DNA from 3 places in the Pseudomonas sp. B424 genome. Region 2 is predicted to be linked to each of the others. Evidence: riboswitches for the same ligand, from Rfam matches in the RefSeq annotation. Region 2 holds a riboswitch; each other region holds the start of a gene.
What was found. A riboswitch is a leader RNA that binds a small molecule or an ion and turns the genes downstream of it on or off. The one in region 2 is predicted to bind cobalamin.

Region 1: it holds a riboswitch for cobalamin, as region 2 does, so the genes downstream of both, cobO (cob(I)yrinic acid a,c-diamide adenosyltransferase) here and cobW (cobalamin biosynthesis protein CobW) in region 2, are expected to answer to the same signal.
Region 3: it holds a riboswitch for cobalamin, as region 2 does, so the genes downstream of both, ACZRMS_RS17160 (CbtB domain-containing protein) here and cobW (cobalamin biosynthesis protein CobW) in region 2, are expected to answer to the same signal.

The regions. Positions count from the first base shown of each region.
Region 1 covers NZ_JBUZTL010000005.1:30,058-33,330, forward strand. Annotated here, with positions in the region: gene ACZRMS_RS08310 (cobyrinate a,c-diamide synthase) at 1-716, opposite strand, end outside; gene cobO (cob(I)yrinic acid a,c-diamide adenosyltransferase) at 727-1,338, opposite strand; cobalamin riboswitch at 1,421-1,665, opposite strand; gene ACZRMS_RS08320 (PQQ-dependent sugar dehydrogenase) at 1,796-3,103, shown strand; gene ACZRMS_RS08325 (C40 family peptidase) at 3,156-3,273, opposite strand, start outside.
Region 2 covers NZ_JBUZTL010000011.1:30,996-34,268, reverse strand. Annotated here, with positions in the region: gene cobN (cobaltochelatase subunit CobN) at 1-762, opposite strand, end outside; gene cobW (cobalamin biosynthesis protein CobW) at 766-1,836, opposite strand; cobalamin riboswitch at 1,931-2,127, opposite strand; gene ACZRMS_RS14620 (glycosyltransferase) at 2,330-3,273, shown strand, end outside.
Region 3 covers NZ_JBUZTL010000015.1:27,976-31,248, reverse strand. Annotated here, with positions in the region: gene ACZRMS_RS17170 (cobalamin biosynthesis protein) at 1-343, opposite strand, end outside; gene ACZRMS_RS17165 (CbtA family protein) at 340-1,041, opposite strand; gene ACZRMS_RS17160 (CbtB domain-containing protein) at 1,053-1,241, opposite strand; cobalamin riboswitch at 1,339-1,552, opposite strand; gene ACZRMS_RS17155 (response regulator) at 1,603-1,968, opposite strand; gene ACZRMS_RS17150 (response regulator) at 2,145-3,273, shown strand, end outside.

The sequences.
Region 1 (3,273 bases), on a different contig from region 2:
ACCCCGGCCAGCAATGGCTCGACCACGACCGGCGCAGGCGCCGAAAACTCGACCGCCGGTGGCAGCGCTACCTCACAGGTGCTGGCCAAGGCATTGGCTGCCGCATCGAGGCGTGCATCCAGATCGTTCAGTTCGCTGGCCTGCACCAGGCCCAGGTGCCGGCTCGGCAGCTCGATCCCGGTCTCGCGGGACAATGCACCGTACCAGCGCAAACCTTCGGTCAGGCTGCCTTCGAGCAACTGCGCATGGCGCACGGTGCCGACCCGGTTGGCCAGCACCCCGGCAAACGGCAGGTCGGGCTGATAACGCGCCAGGCCCAGGGCCAGCGCACCAAAGGTCTGGGCCATTGCAGTGCCATCAATCACGCCCAGTACCGGGACGCCAAAATGCCGCGCCAGATCTGCACTGGACGGCGTGCCGTCGAACAGGCCCATCACGCCTTCGATCAGGATCAGGTCAGCTTCACCGGCGGCTTCCCACAGTAGACGGCGGCTTTCATCCGCGCCCACCATCCACAAATCCACTTGATAAACCGGCGCACCGCTGGCGCGCTCCAGAATCATGGGGTCGAGAAAATCCGGGCCACATTTGAACACCCGCACCTTGCGCCCCTGATTGCGATGCAATCGGGCCAGGGCGGCGGTAACGGTGGTCTTGCCCTGACCGGAGGCCGGTGCGGCGATCAACACCGCCGGGCAATGACGTGACGCTCTCATACTTCAACACTCACAATTCGATGCCTTTCTGGGCTTTGATCCCGGCCTGGAAGGCGTGTTTGACCACACCCATTTCGGTCACGGTATCGGCCAGATCAATCAGTTCGGGTTTGGCGCCGCGCCCGGTGACCAGCACATGCTGCATCAAAGGGCGGGCTTGCAGGTCGGCGAGCACCTGCTCAAGGTCGAGGTAGCCGTGCTTGAGCGCGATGTTCAGCTCATCGAGCACCACCAGCCCGATTGACGGGTCACGCAGCATCTCGCGGGACACTTGCCACGCGGCTTCGGCGGCGGCGATATCGCGCTGGCGATCCTGGGTTTCCCAGGTAAAGCCTTCGCCCATCACGTGGTAACGCACCTGCTCGGGGAAGCGGCGGAAGAAAACCTCTTCACCGGTGCTGTTGCGACCCTTGATGAACTGCACCACGCCGCACTGCATGCCGTGGCCCATGGCCCGGGCCAGCATGCCAAACGCCGAGCTGCTTTTGCCTTTGCCATTGCCGGTCAATACCAGCAGCAGCCCGCACTCATTGGGTGAACTGGCGATACGCTCATCCATGACGGCTTTTTTGCGCAGCATGCGCGCCTGATGACGTTCGTCGCGTTCGGGGGATTCGTTCATGGCAGCTCTCCGTTGGGGCTCAAAAATGCACACGGGAGGCGGGGGGATACTCAATAAAACGGCACGCCCTCGCCCGCCGCGAGGATGCTGGATGGATCAGGCCGGTCTCCGGGCTCATGAGCGGTTTAGTCCCTTGCGGGACACACCCTGACCACGCGCCTTCCCGTGAAGAAACACAGTGGCACTCAGCGTGGCGTTGACTCATTTACCGTTGCGGGGGCAGCGCCGGGATCATGGCGGTTGTGTGGGTCAAACACGCCCTCACCGGCTTCCCTGTTTCACTCTATCGGCCTATGGCCATAGAGCACCTGAAACAAGCCGCGAAGGTTAGAGGGTTGGGGGTGGAGCGTCAATTAAAGGTGGCACCAGCCGGTTTTATAGAAGACTCGGAGTCTGAACCTTTAGACAGCTACGCTTCTCTATGACTAAACAAGACCAGAACCCTATGGAGATTCACATGCTCAAGCGTCAGCACGCGGCTGTCATCGTACTTGCGGCAGGTTTGGCCGCCTGTGGCGAAACCTCGACCTTGCAAGTGAGCGATGGCACGGGGCCCTCGCCGAAACTGCCCGAACCCAACAAGACGCTGATCCCCACCGTCAATATCGCCCCCGCCGTAGGCTGGCCGGCCGGTTCCACCCCGGTTGCCGCCCAGGGCTTGAAGGTCGCCGCCTTCGCCGAAGGCCTGGACCATCCGCGCTGGCTCTATGTATTGCCCAATGGCGATGTGCTGGTGGCCGAAACCAATGCGCCGCCCCAACCGGATGAGGGCAAGGGAATCAAGGGCTGGATCGCTGGAAAAATCATGGGCCGCGCCGGGGCCGGGGTGCCAAGTGCCAATCGGATCACGCTGCTGCGCGATGCCGACCACGACGGCGTCGCTGAAACCCGCACGGTATTTCTCGACAACCTCAACTCACCTTTTGGCATGACTCTGGTGGGCAACGATTTGTATGTTGCCGACGCCGACAAGCTGCTGCGCTTCCCCTATCAGGCGGGCGAGAACAGCATCAGCGCCGGGCCTGTCAAAGTTGTCGATTTGCCGGGCGGCCCGCTGAATCATCACTGGACCAAAAACGTCATCGCCAGCCCCGACGGCACAAAGTTGTATGTGACCGTAGGCTCCAACAGCAACGTGGGCGAGAACGGGATGGACAAGGAGCAAGGCCGCGCCGCGATCTGGGAAGTTGATCGCGCCACCGGCAAGCACAGGATCTTCGCCTCGGGCCTGCGCAACCCTAACGGCATGGACTGGGAACCCAAGACCGGCAAACTCTGGACAGCGGTCAACGAACGCGACGAAATCGGCAGTGACCTGGTGCCCGATTACATCACCAGCGTGCAGGACGGCGGCTTCTATGGCTGGCCCTACAGCTATTACGGGCAGCACGTGGATGTGCGGGTCAACCCGCAAAACCCGGAGCTGGTGGCCAAAGCCATTGCCCCGGATTACGCCGTGGGCCCGCACACTGCGTCCCTGGGCCTGAGTTTCGCCCGGGGCAGCAAGCTGCCCGAGTTTACTGAAGGCGTCTTTATTGGCCAGCACGGCTCCTGGAACCGCAAGCCGCACAGCGGCTACAAGGTCATTTTTGTGCCCTTCGCAGACGGCAAACCTGCCGGTATGCCAATCGACGTGCTGACAGGCTTCCTCAACCCGGACGAAAAAGCCATGGGCCGGCCAGTGGGCGTGGTCATCGATAAACAAGGGGATTTGCTGGTGGCCGATGATGTCGGCAACAAGGTTTGGCGGGTGTCAGGCAAGTAAACAGGCGGGGTCATCAACTGCGCAAGCGAGCTTGCGCAGGTTTGAATCTGCTTTACGGGTTGTGCGCCAGATGCTGCTCGGTGGGCAGCACGCGCTTGGCGTTGAGGTAGGCTTTTTGCCAATAGGCCTTGTTCAGGCTGTCCAGTTTGACCGTACCGCCCGTGGCCGGG
Region 2 (3,273 bases):
CAGCAGGTCTTCAACCACGGCCATGCAACCCGGCTCTTTAAGGCTGGCCACGGCAATCGGCAAGGGGTTGAGCCCGGCGGCCTGGAGGCGCTGGCAAAACACATCGACAAACGCGGTGTTGGCCGCCTGCAAATGCGAGCGATAGAACAACAGCGCCGCCACCGGTTGCCCGGGGACCCAGTCGGCCTGCCAGCCCTTGAGTTGGGCATTGGCGTGGGCCGGATGATAAATCGCGGTACGCGCCAGGGTTTGCGGTTCGTCCCATGGGTAGTCGCGGCCCAGCCATTGGCTGGCCAGGCAACGATAGAGCTGCAGCGCGTTATGCCGCCCGCCCTGACGCAAAAAGTGCCAGAGCCGCTCGCCTTGTTCGGCGGGTACGGTGCTCAGCCCGCTGAGTTCGGGGTCGGGGCGATCATCACCGGGCACCAGGATCAGGGTTACGCCGCGCTCGGCCAGTTGCACCAGGCGCTCAATACCGTAGCGCCAATAGCCGATGCCGCCGTGCAACGACAGCAGTATCACCTTGGCGTGTTGCAGCACCTGATCGACATAAAGGTCGACCGAGGCATGATTTTGCACTTGCATCGGGTTGGCCAGACGCAAGCTTGGATAATCTTCAGGCAACTGCTGCGCCGCTTCGGCCAGCAGTGCCAGGCTTGAATCACCGCTGCACAGGATCACCAGCTCGGCGGGGGTCTGGCCTAAATCGGCAATATTGTCGTCCAATACAAAGCCACCGGGCTGGGTCCTGAGCAGATGCATGGCTTACTCGCTCAACGCTTTACGCAAAGTGGACTCGAGCAGTTCGGCGTCCAGGTCCTGGCCGATCAGCACCAGCCTGGTAACGCGTGACTCATCCGCAGCCCAGGCACGGTCGAAGTGCTTGTCAAAGCGGGTACCCACGCCCTGGATCAGCAAACGCATCGGCTTGCCCGGGATTGCTGCAAAGCCTTTGACCCGCAGGATGCCGTGCTTGACCACCAACTGGGTCAGGGCCTCCATCAATACGCGCTCTTCACCTTGTGGCAACTCAATGGAAATCGAGTCGAAGGCATCATGGTCGTGATCGTCGTGACCATCATCGCCATCGTGGTGATGGTCGTGGTGGCTGTGGCGGCCATCGATATGGTCTTCGGAGCCGGCGCCCAGGCCCAGCAGCACGTCCAGCGGCAATCGACCGCTGCTGGCCTCGATGATTTTGACCGCTGGCGGCAGCTCTTCAGCCACTTCGGCGCGCACTTTTGCCAGGTCTTCAGGGCTGATCAGGTCGGCCTTGTTGAGAATCACCAGGTCGGCACTGGCCAGCTGGTCAGCGAACAGCTCGTGCAGCGGCGATTCGTGGTCCAGGTTCGGGTCGAGCTTGCGCTGGGCGTCAACCTGGTCCGGGAAGGCGGCAAACGTACCGGCAGCCACGGCCGGGCTGTCGACCACGGTAATCACCGCATCCACGGTGCAGGCGCTGCGGATTTCTGGCCACTGGAAGGCTTGAACCAGCGGCTTTGGCAGGGCCAGACCCGAGGTTTCGATCAGGATATGGTCGATGTCGCCACGGCGCGCAACCAGCTCGCGCATCACCGGGAAGAACTCTTCCTGAACGGTGCAGCACAGGCAACCGTTGGCCAGCTCATAGATGCGGCCGCTGGCTTCTTCTTCGGTGCAACCGATGGTGCATTGCTTGAGGATTTCGCCGTCGATGCCCAGCTCGCCGAATTCATTGACGATCACCGCAATGCGACGGCCCTGTGCGTTATCCAGCATATGGCGCAGCAGCGTGGTTTTGCCCGAACCGAGAAAACCGGTAACGATGGTGACGGGAGTTTTGGCCAGTGTTTTCATCGGATGCCCTTTGGCAAAGCGGCGGGCATACGGGACGACGACCGCAGGCAGTGTGCGGTCAACATTCGCCACCGGATCACCCCGCCCGGTTGAAGTAAGAATCTGTCACGAGGCAGGTCTCCTGGCTTACGGCTGGGGTTCAGCAGGGCTGATCCCGACCTTGCGCCTTCCCGCGTGTAACGCAGTGGCATGGCAAGATCATTGACCGTTTACAGTTGCGGGGGCAGCCGCGGCATACCGCGTTCCCTTCTTAGCTTCGCGTGGCGAAGAACCTCGAACGCGCAAGGCTACGCAGTGCTTTGTAACAGGTCAATGCACAGCTGTGACCCATCTACTGTGTGAGCGGGCTTGCTCGCGATGGCATCGCCGCATTTTGACCGATAGACCCCGCTGTTTGCATCGCAAGCAAGCCCGCTCCCACAGGTCCCGCAGGCCCTGCAGGTGTGTTCTAATTGCCGCCTTTTTTCAGCCGCCCTGCTTCAAGGATCTGCCCATGCCCTCCACCTGCCCAACCCGCGTCCTGATTATCGGCTACGTGTGGCCCGAACCACGCTCTTCGGCGGCCGGTGGACACATGATGCAAATCATCGAGAGCTTCCTGCAGCAAGGCTGGCACATCACCTTCAGCAGCCCCGCAGGCATTGGCGAGCACAAGGCGGACCTGGCCGCGCTGGGCATTGATGAAGTGGCCATTGAACTGAACAACAGCAGTTTTGATGCCTTTATCACCGAACTGGCCCCGGACATCGTGCTGTTCGACCGTTTCATGATGGAAGAACAGTTTGGCTGGCGGGTAGAGAAGCACTGCCCCGATGCGCTGCGCGTGCTGGAAACCTCCGACCTGCAAAGCCTGCGCGACGCCCGTCAGCAACAGCTCAAGGCACGGCTCAAGCACGACACCGACCTGAACGATTTCAGCAGCCTGTTCGCCCCGGCCCAGCGCGAAACGTTCGAACAGATGGCCGGCACCGACCTGGCGCAACGGGAAATCGCCGCGATTTACCGCTGCGATCTCAACCTGATGATTTCCGAATACGAAATCGACTTGCTGGTGGAACACTTCAACGTGCCCAAGGCCCTGCTGCACTGGTGCCCGCTGATGGTCGACAGTGTGCCGGCCACGTTCGTGCCCTATGCACAGCGCCAGCACTTCCTGAGCATCGGCAACTTCCGCCACGCCCCCAACTGGGACGCCGTGCTCTGGATGAAAACCGGCATCTGGCCGTTGATCCGCCAGCAACTGCCCACCGCGCAGCTGCACGTCTACGGCGCTTACACCCCGCCCAAAGCCACGGCGCTGCACAACCCGGCGCAAGGTTTTCACGTACTCAACTGGGCTGAAGACGCCCTTGAGGTGATGAGCAACGCGCGGATCTGCATGGCCCCCATACGCTTTGGCGCAGGGATCAAGGGCAAAATCGCCGACGCCATGCTCTG
Region 3 (3,273 bases), on a different contig from region 2:
TACCTGCGAGCTGTTCGGCCAGCGCCAGTGCGGCACTCTCGGCAATGCCAAAACAACCGGTTTGCTCGAACGCAATGCCCGAGCGGTGACTCAGGTACGGCGCATATGGGGCAAGTTGTCCTGCACTGAACACCTCAAACTTCAGGTTCAGCTGTGTTGCCAGCTGCAGCAGGCCGGGTTCCTGGCGTTTGAGGTCAATACTGGCCAGGGCGCGGACCGCACTCAGTGCAATCCCGGCCTGTGCCAGTGAATGTTCGATCAGCGCCAGTAACGCCTGTGCGCTGCAACCCTGGCGACAGCCCAGGCCAATCACCATGACTGGCTCTGTGCTGGCAGCCGTCATGCCGAGTACTGGCCTGCAGGCTTGCGCCGGAACAGCCAGGCGCTGATCGCGCCCAGTGCCAGCCAAAAAACCAGGTTGGTCAATTGCGAGGCAATTTTGAACTGCGATTCCAGCTCTTCAGGGGCCAGGCTGGAATGCACCAGTGGCTGCGGAGCGCCAAAAATATGCGGCACCACCACAATCGCCAAGCCCAGCACCTTGAGTGCCCAATGCTTGCCGAACACCAGCAGTGCAATGGCCACGGCGGTCGAGGCCGCCGTAGTGACCCACCAGATCTGCCGCTGCAACAAGTCTGCAGCGGCAGTGCCCGGCAGTTCGGGCGGCAAGCCCAGGGTTGGCGCCAGGCAGAACACGGCATAACCGGCCAGGCCCCAGAGCAGGCCCTGGGAAGTGCGGGTCGGCGCACGCAAGGTGTACAGGCCCGCCAGCATCAGGGCGAAACCGACCGCCACCACCAGGTTGCCGCCCGTGGTCGACAGCACGCGCTGCCAGCCATCTTCCGGCTCCCAGGCTTGGGCATCATGCTCATGGGCAGGCATCGCCATGTCGGCATGTTCGTGGACTTCGGCGGCAGCGGGTTTTTCGTAGGTTTCGGCCTGCAAAATCAGCGGCGACACCCACAGGCTTTGCAGCAGTGTCAGCAGCAGGGCGGCCAGCAAGCCGGTGAAGCCTGCGGTTTGAGCGATACGCTTAATCATGGCAGGCAATCTCAATGGCACGGAAAGGCGGAGCTGTGACGGGTGTCATGGGCCGCGTTATGCACCGCATCGATATGGGAGAAGCCGGCGAAGTAGACGAGGAAAGCCCCCAGCACAGCAGCGCCGACAGCGGCCACAATGCGTTGGCTTTGGGTTGCGGTGGTAGCAGCAGAATGGGTACGGCTGGTGCTGATGGACATGGCGCTTGCCTCTGGTCAGACGACGGGCAGCAAAGCGCAAGAAAACCCCGCGAACGAAGTTCGCAGGGTTTAACAGCGCCCGCCCACCGCGGGTTTGTTATTCAAAAGTGACCAGGCCGGTCTCCGGGCTTGCGAGGGGCTCAATGGCTTGAGCCTGCAAACATCTCCTTCCCATGCCATTGCACAGTGGATTTGATGTTTCTCTCGCTTACCGTTGCGGGGGCAGCGCCGGACTAGCCAGGACGATTAACGCCTGACGCACCGGTTTCCCGTTTCACCCTGTGAAGGGCACCTGATACAAGATGTGTAGGAAACCACAGGGATGCGGGTTTACACAACCCCCCGCTCCCGGAGGTTCAGATCATGCCGTTGCCAGCATGCTGGTGACCTTGTTGCGCAACTGGTCGATGGAGAAGGGCTTGCCGATCACCGCCATGCCTTCTGTCACTTCAAGGTTTTCGGCGTAGCCGCTGGCAAACAGGATGGGTAGCCGCCCGCGCAACTCGCGGGCCTTGCTCGCCAGTGCCCGGCCGTCCATGCCCGGCAGTCCGACGTCGGTCATCAGCAGGTCAATGTGCTGGTTTTTGTCTTCAAGCAGTTCCAGTGCCTGCTCGCTGCCGTCGGCTTCAAGCACGCTGAACTCCAGCTCTTGCAGTACGTCAACGATCAACATCCGGACAATGGCGTCGTCTTCGACCACAAGGATGGTGGAGGGTGTTGCGGACATAGTGATGATCTCGATAAAAATTCAAGTACGGGTCTCAGGCCTGCAAGGATAGCCTTCGCCTACATCCGAGTGTGCTTGTTAGTAGGAAAATATGCCTATGAATATAAGAAAGTAGAACAAAAGCTCGGTAATCCTGCAAACTCCCCCTTTTATATGACAGTCCACAGGCCTGATAAATGAAGTCACCTGCATCTATTGATGAGCGAAGCTTTCGCAAGCTCCTGAGTCGCAACGTCGGCTTGCCACTGGCCGTTGGCGTGCTCAGTGCTGTGTTGTTCGTGGTGATGATCAGCTATTTGCTGTCGGTGATTAAGTGGGTCGAGCACAGCGATAGGGTGATCAATAATGCCAATGAAGCGATGAGGTTGACGGTTGATCTGGAAACCGGAATGCGCGGCTTTCTGATCACCGGTGATGAACATTTTCTGGACCCCTATGCCGTGGCCAAACCGCAGATCACGGCCCAGTTGCAGAGCTTGCAAACCCTCGTCAGCGATAACGCGCAACAGGTCGATCGCCTGATGCGGCTCGAGGCGTTGCAGAACGAATGGAACGTTTACGCGCAATCAATGGTAGATGCCCGTGCCCAGAACGGTGACTACCGTGGGGCTGTGCAGGCAGGTCGTGGCAAGCGCCTGACCGATGAGATTCGCAAGGAATACGACGATTTCATCAAGATGGAACAGCAATTGCGGGTTGCCCGCAATGAAGATGTCAGCCGCACGACGGTTGTCAGTATTGGTCTGTACCTGTTGTTTGTCTTGGGGTTGAGCGGCTTTTTGGCCTATATAGGGCGTCGCGATTTAATAGCTTTATCAAAGAGTTACAATGATAACTTCGAGTCGCAAATAAAGACTGCGCAACGCCTGGAACAACAGGCGTGGCTGCGCAACGGGCAAACCGAACTGGCCGAGCAGGTGCTGGGGCGACTGTCGCTCCATACCCTGGGGCGCAATATCCTGCAGTTTTGTGCCCAGTACCTGGGGTCGGTGGTGGCGGCTGTCTACGTGCGTGAAGACCACGGTGGTCTTACGCGGGTGGCCTGTTACGGGTTTTCCCGGGAGCAGGAGGCCCAGGGCCAGTTCATTCACAATGACGAAGGCATGGTGGGGCAGGCCGCGCAGCAGGATAAGTTGATTCGCCTGGACAGCGTGCCGGCGGACTACTTCATCAAAGTCAGCTCCGGCCTGGGCGAAGGCAGCCCGCGCAGTGTGCTGGTGGTGCCTACCAGTGATGACGAACGGGTCAACGGGGTCATTGAACTGGGCTTCCTCAGGCCTCTGGCAGACCGTGATGTCGAGCTGT